Linked DNA regions of Piscinibacter gummiphilus. Each later gene encodes a partner of the first gene's protein in a complex. Links are inferred from orthologs where the notes say so. Each region holds a gene or a part of one and is shown on either strand. Other genes may lie near its edges.

What was found.
Region 2: the proteins of pmbA (region 1) and tldD are in contact, whole or in part, in a solved structure (PDB 5NJ9), measured with the Escherichia coli proteins. The link is inferred for Piscinibacter gummiphilus from one-to-one orthologs.

What each region holds. Positions count from the first base shown.
Region 1 is NZ_CP015118.1:2,017,285-2,020,520, reverse strand. Bases 155-3,074 are described here. They hold pmbA (metalloprotease PmbA), read right to left. Parts: upstream 2,349-3,074; coding sequence 960-2,348; downstream 155-959. Other genes in these bases: mog (molybdopterin adenylyltransferase), read left to right, coding at 2,992-3,074; yjgA (ribosome biogenesis factor YjgA), read left to right, coding at 2,433-3,005; A4W93_RS09140 (TRAP transporter substrate-binding protein), read right to left, coding at 155-804. Outside these bases: more of A4W93_RS09140, read right to left, coding at 1-154; more of mog, read left to right, coding at 3,075-3,236.
Region 2 is NZ_CP015118.1:6,146,077-6,149,338, forward strand. Bases 277-3,222 are described here. They hold tldD (metalloprotease TldD), read right to left. Parts: upstream 2,515-3,222; coding sequence 1,039-2,514; downstream 277-1,038. Other genes in these bases: A4W93_RS28140 (3-deoxy-7-phosphoheptulonate synthase), read right to left, coding at 277-809; A4W93_RS28150 (hypothetical protein), read left to right, coding at 2,668-3,033; rsmI (16S rRNA (cytidine(1402)-2'-O)-methyltransferase), read right to left, coding at 3,042-3,222. Outside these bases: more of A4W93_RS28140, read right to left, coding at 1-276; more of rsmI, read right to left, coding at 3,223-3,262. UniProt on the Escherichia coli protein: Metalloprotease involved in CcdA degradation. Suppresses the inhibitory activity of the carbon storage regulator (CsrA).

The DNA.
Region 1 (3,236 bases):
GGCGGCAGCTTCCACCACGGCCTTGTACTCGGGGGTCAGCGCCTCGAAGGCCTTCTTGTTGATGAACACGTCGACCTGCGGGCCGCCTTCCCACCAGCCCGGGTACACGTAGTACGGGGCCACCTTGTAGAAGCCGAGCTTCTGGTCGTCGTACGGGCCCACCCATTCGGCCGCGTCGATGGTGCCCTTCTCGAGGGCCTGGTAGATCTCGCCGCCCGGCAGGTTCTGCGGCACGCCGCCGAGGCGTTCGATGATCTTGCCGGCGAAGCCGCCGATGCGGAACTTCAGGCCCTTCATGTCGGCCAGCGTCTTGAGTTCCTTGCGGAACCAGCCGCCCATCTGCGCGCCGGTGTTGCCGCAGGGGAAGTTGATGATGTTGTAGTTGCCGTAGAACTCGCGCATCAGCTTGAGGCCGTTGCCTTCCCACATCCACGCGCTCATCTGGCGGCTGTTGAGGCCGAACGGGATGGACGCGCCGATGGCGAACGTCGGGTCCTTGCCGAAGAAGTAGTACGGCACCGTGTGCGCGCACTCGACCGTGCCGTTCTGCACGCCATCGACCACGCCGAACGGAGGCATCAGTTCGCCGCCCGCATGCACCGAGATCTGGAACTTGCCGCCGGTCATCTCGCCGACCTTCTTCGCGAACACTTCACCGCCGCCGAAGATGGTGTCGAGCGACTTCGGGAAGCTCGACGCGAGGCGCCAGCGGATGTTCGCCTGGGCGTGCACGATGGCCGGGGCGGCGCCCGCGGCGAGCACGCCGGCGATGCCGGTCTGGCGAATGAAGGAACGACGTTCCATGAAGGGATCTCCTAGGGGAAAAATCAGCTCGGGAAGAGGTGGGTCGAGCGGATTCTAGGAGTGCGAAAACTGCGGGTTCCCCCGTGTTTACCCCGTTCGTGGCTTTGCGTACGCAGCGGGTCGGGACGACCTGCGCCACGACCCTTTCAGCATGCTTACGAACCGGCGATCTTCATGCGGTCGATCAGCACGGAACCGATGGTTTTCGTGCCCATCGTGTAGGCGTCCGCACCCACCGCGACGATGCCCTTGAACATGTCGCGCAGGTTGCCGGCGATGGTGATCTCGTGCACCGGGTACTTGATGCGGCCACCCTCGACCCAGAAGCCCGCCGCGCCACGCGAGTAGTCGCCGGTGACGTAGTTGACGCCCTGCCCCATCAGTTCGATGACGAAGAGGCCGCGGTCGAGCTTGCGCAGCATCGCGTCGAGGTCGTCGGACACGTGCGTGAGCCGGCTGGTGAGCGTGAGGTTCTGCGAGCCGCCGGCGTGGCCTGTGGTGCGCATGCCGAGCTTGCGCGCCGAGTAGCTCGACAGGAAGTAGTTCTGCACGACACCGCCCTTGGCCACGTCGCGCACGCGCGTGAGCACGCCTTCGTCGTCGAACGGGGCACTGCCCTTCGCGCGCGGGATGTGCGGATCCTCGTGGATGTCGATGTGCTCGGGCAGCACCTGCTTGCCCAGGCTGTCCAGCAGGAACGTGGACTTGCGGTACAGCGCACCGCCACTCGTGGCCTGCACGTAGGCGCCGAGCAGCCCGGCGGCCAGCGTGCTCTCGAACAGCACCGGCACCTCGCAGGTCTTGATCTTGCGCGACTTCAGGCGCGACAGCGCGCGTTCGGCGGCGTAGCGGCCCACGGCCTCGGGCGCGGCCAGGTCGTCGGCCGAACGCATCGAGCTGTACCAGGCGTCGCGCTGCATGTCGTCGCCGCCACGGCCGGGCACCGACGCGATGGGCGCGACCGACAGCGAATGCCGCGAGCTGGCGTAGCCGCCGCGGAATCCGCGGGTGTTGCCCGCGAAGAAATGCGACTGCTGCGCGGACACGCCCGCGCCTTCCGAATTGGTGATGCGCGGGTCGACCGACAGCGCGGCCGACTCGCACCGCAGCGCCAGGTCGACCGCACCGGCGGCGTCGATGGCCCACGGGTGGAACAGGTGCAGCTCGCGCGCGGCCTGCTCGGGCGTGGCCACGTCTTCCGCGTCGGGCAGGCCGGCGGCCGGGTCTTCCGCGGTGAAGCGGGCGATGTCGTAGGCCGCGCGCACGGTCTGCTCGAGCGCCGTGCGGGAGAAGTCGGACGTGCTCGCGTTGCCGCGGCGCTGCCCGATGTAGACGGTGACCCCGAGCGACTTGTCGCGGTTGCGCTCGACGTTCTCGATCTCGCCCTTGCGCACCGAGACCGACAGGCCCGCGCCCTCGGACACCTCGACCCCGGCATCGCTCGCCCCGAGGGTCTTCGCGAAGGACAGCGCGTCCTCGACAAGTTGCTCGAACACCGCGCGTTCGTAGGAGAAGCCGTGGACGGGGGAAGTGGTGGAGGACATGGAGTGTCTGGAATGGGGGCCGTGGCTATCATACCGGGGCCCCCGTTCGCGGCGACAATACGGGCGATTCACCGCCCGAGCCCCATGTCCACTCCGCACGATCACGATCCCGACTACGAAGCCCCCGACTACGACCGGCCCAGCAAGACCCGGCTGAAGAAGGAGTCGCACGACCTCCAGCACCTCGGGGAACAGCTCGCCGCGCTGTCCGACGGCCAGCTGGCCAGCGTGGGCCTCGACGAGCAGTTGTTCGATGCCGTGCAGCAATACAAGAAGACCAAGTCGCACGAAGGCCGCCGCCGCCAGATGCAGTACGTCGGCAAGCTGATGCGCAAGGTCGACGTCGACCCCATCCGCGAGGCCGTCGCCGCGCTGCAGCTCGGCCACGCGAAGGACTCCCTCGCGCTGCACCAGGCCGAACGCTGGCGTGTCGAACTGCTCGCGAGCGACGACGCCCTCACCACGTGGATGGCCGAACACCCGGGCAGCGACGTGCAGCAGCTGCGCAGCCTGATCCGCGCCGCCCGCAAGGACGCCGCCGCCGCGCCCGAGCAGCGCAGCGGCCGGGCCTTCCGCGAGCTGTTCCAGTTCATCAAGTCCCAGGCCTCGGCCGGCACGGACGAAGACACTGAAAACCACACCGATGACGACGCCTGAGCCCGGTAAAACCTTCGAGCTGGTCCGCATCGGGCTGCTTTCCATCAGCGACCGCGCCTCCAGTGGCGTCTACGAGGACAAGGGCATCCCGGCCCTCCAGGCCTGGCTCGCCCACGCGCTGTTCAACCCGGTCGTGTGGGAAACGCGCCTGATCCCCGACGACCAGTTCACCATCAGCGCCGCCCTGTGCGAACTGGTGGACGTCGCCAAGTGCGACCTGGTGCTGACCAC
Region 2 (3,262 bases), 4.1 Mb from region 1 along the record:
TCCTTGCAGGCGGCCTCGACGTGCACCGCGTCGTAGTTGGGCGTCTTGCCGCCGCGCAGGATCACGTGGCAGTCGGGGTTGCCGCTCGTCTCGACGATGGCGACCTGGCCGTTCTTGTGGACGGACAGGAAGTGGTGCGAGCGGGCCGCGGCCTGGATGGCATCGGTGGCGATGCGGATGTTGCCGTCGGTGCCATTCTTGAAGCCGATGGGCGCCGACAGGCCCGACGACAGCTCGCGGTGCACCTGGCTCTCGGTGGTGCGTGCGCCGATGGCGCCCCAGGAGATCAGGTCGCCGATGTACTGCGGCGAGATCACGTCGAGGAACTCGCTGCCGGCCGGCATGCCGAGCTTGTTGATCTCGGTGAGCAGCTGGCGGGCGATGCGCAGACCTTCGTCGATCTTGTAGCTCTCGTCGAGGTACGGGTCGTTGATCAGGCCCTTCCAGCCGACGGTGGTGCGGGGCTTCTCGAAGTACACGCGCATCACGATCTCGAGCGTGCCTTCGTACTTCTTGCGCTCGGCGAGCAGGCGGCGGGCGTATTCGACGGCGGCGACCGGGTCGTGGATGGAGCAGGGGCCCATGATCACGAGCAGGCGGTCATCGGTGCCCGCGATGATGTTCTTGATGCGCTGGCGAGTGTCCGCCACGAGCGTCTCGGCCGGCGTGCCGCGGATCGGGAAGAACCGCACCAGGTGTTCCGGCGGGGGCAGCGGGGTGACGTTGCGGATGCGTTCGTCGTCGGTCTGGCCGGTGCGGTCGGCCGGGGCCGTCCATCCTTCTGCGGCACTGGTGGCTTGGGCATTCATTCGAAAAGGCTCCTTGCTGGGTCGGTCGTCGTGGTGCGTCGGGATGTTCGGGCGAAAAAAAACCGCCGTGGATCCGGCGGTTTTTTGAGTCTGGTGCGTTTCTTCGGGCTACGCGCTTCTCTCTCCGCCGGATGTGGGCAAGATCCAAAAGAAGTAGCCGAAGTAAGAGGCGACGAGACGCATGGGCGTTAATGTAGCACGCAGGTGCTGAGGAAAGTCAAGCCGCTCTTCATGCTGTACCGCCGACGGTCATGCGGTCGATGCGCAGCGTGGGCTGGCCCACGCCCACCGGCACGCTCTGGCCTTCCTTGCCGCACACGCCCACGCCGGTGTCGAGCTTCATGTCGTTGCCGATCATGCTGACGCGGGTGAGGGCGTCGGGGCCGTTGCCGATGATGGTGGCGCCCTTGACGGGATACTGGATCTTGCCGTTCTCGACCCAGAAGGCCTCGGACGCCGAGAACACGAACTTGCCGCTCGTGATGTCGACCTGGCCGCCGCCGAAGTTCGTGGCGTACAGGCCGCGCTTGAGGCCGGAGATGATCTCTTCCTTCGTCTTGTCGCCGCCCAGCATGTACGTGTTGGTCATGCGCGGCATGGGCACGGCGGCGTAGCTTTCGCGGCGGCCGTTGCCGGTGGGTGCGACACCCATCAGGCGGGCGTTCATGGCGTCCTGGATGTAGCCCTTGAGGATGCCGTCCTCGATCAGCACGTTGCGCTGGCTCGCGTTGCCCTCGTCGTCGACGTTGAGCGAGCCGCGGCGGTCGGGGATGGTGCCGTCGTCGAGCACCGTGACCCCCTTGGCGGCCACGCGCTGGCCGATGCGGCCGCTGAACGCGCTGGAGCCCTTGCGGTTGAAGTCGCCCTCGAGGCCGTGGCCGATGGCCTCGTGCAGCAGCACGCCCGGCCAGCCCGGGCCGAGCACCACGCTCATCTCGCCGGCCTTGGCCGGGCGCGCCTCGAGGTTCGTGAGCGCCGCGTTGACCGCGTCGCTGACGTAGCGCTCGATGATGTCCTGCTGGAAGTAGCCGAGGCCGAAGCGGCCACCGCCGCCGCCCGAGCCGATCTCGCGGCGCACCTCGCCGGCGATGGTCTGCTCGGCGATCACGGTGACGGACAGGCGCACGAGCGGGCGCACGTCGGCCGCCAGGGTGCCGTCGGCACGGGCGATCAGCACCACGTCGTATTCGGCGGCCACGCCGGCCATGACCTGCTTGACCCGAGGGTCCTTCGCGCGGGCGAGTTTCTCGACCCGCTCCAGCAGCGCGACCTTCTGCGAGCTGTCGAGCGTGGCGATGGGGTCGGTGGGCGCGTACAGCACGCGGCTGCCGGCCACGCGCGGCGTGGACGGCACCTTGACGGTGGCGCTCTGGCCGGCCGCGGCGATGGTGCGCACCGTGCGGGCCGCGTCGAGCAGCGCCGCCTCGGAGATGTCGTCGGAGTACGCGAATGCCGTCTTCTCGCCGGCGACCGCCCGCACGCCCACACCCTGGTCGATGCCGAAGCTGCCGGACTTGACGATGCCTTCCTCGAGGCTCCAGCCCTCGCTGCGCGTGTACTGGAAGTACAGGTCCGCGTCGTCGATGCGGTGCGCCGCGATCGTGTCGAGGGCCTTCGCCACCGTCGCGTCCGTGAGGCCGAACGGGTCGAGCAGCAGGGACCTGGCGACCGCCAGACGTTCGAGGGTGGGTTCGCGGGAGATCATGGGCCGATTGTAGGAGCGGGTTTCCGTCTTGTGGCGACCGCCCGGAAACACCTTATTACCCGCGCGCTGTCAGCGGGATGGAGCGGTTCGTGCGTTGTGTCACGCATGCTGTCCCGTGTTTCGTCCGTCCCCGACCTCTCGAAAGGACCTTCGATGACCCGCTCCAAGACCCTCGCGGCCGGCGCCGCCCTCGTGTTCGCCACCCTCACGGCCCTGTCCGGCGCCGCCTCGGCCCATGACCGGTACGGGTACGACACCCGCAGCCAGTACCGCAGCGATCGCATCGACGCCCGCCAGTACCGGCAGGCCGCGGCCATCCGCCACGGCATCGTCACCGGCCAGCTGAACCGTCGCGAGGCCCAGCACCTGGTGCGCCAGCAGCGCGAGATCGACCGCGCCGAGGCGTGGGCGCAGGCCGACGGCCACGTGTCCTGGCGCGAGCGCGAACGCATCGAGGCCATGCAGGACCACGCCGGCCGCAGCATCCGCCGCGAACTGGGCGACCACCGCGGCTGGTAGGCGCGTCCTCAGCCGGCCTGCTTCAGTTCGAGCGCCCGGGCGTACAGCGCGTTGCGCGGGGCCCCGCTCAGCTCGGCCGCGAGTCCCACGGCCTGCTTGAGCGGCAGTTCGGCCATCAGCGTCTTCAGCATCGTGTCGTGGGCGGTGTCGCCGTCTTCCGGTGCCACCCCCGGCGCGAGCGCGTGCACCACCACGACGAACTCCCCCCGCGACCGGTTCGGATCGGCCG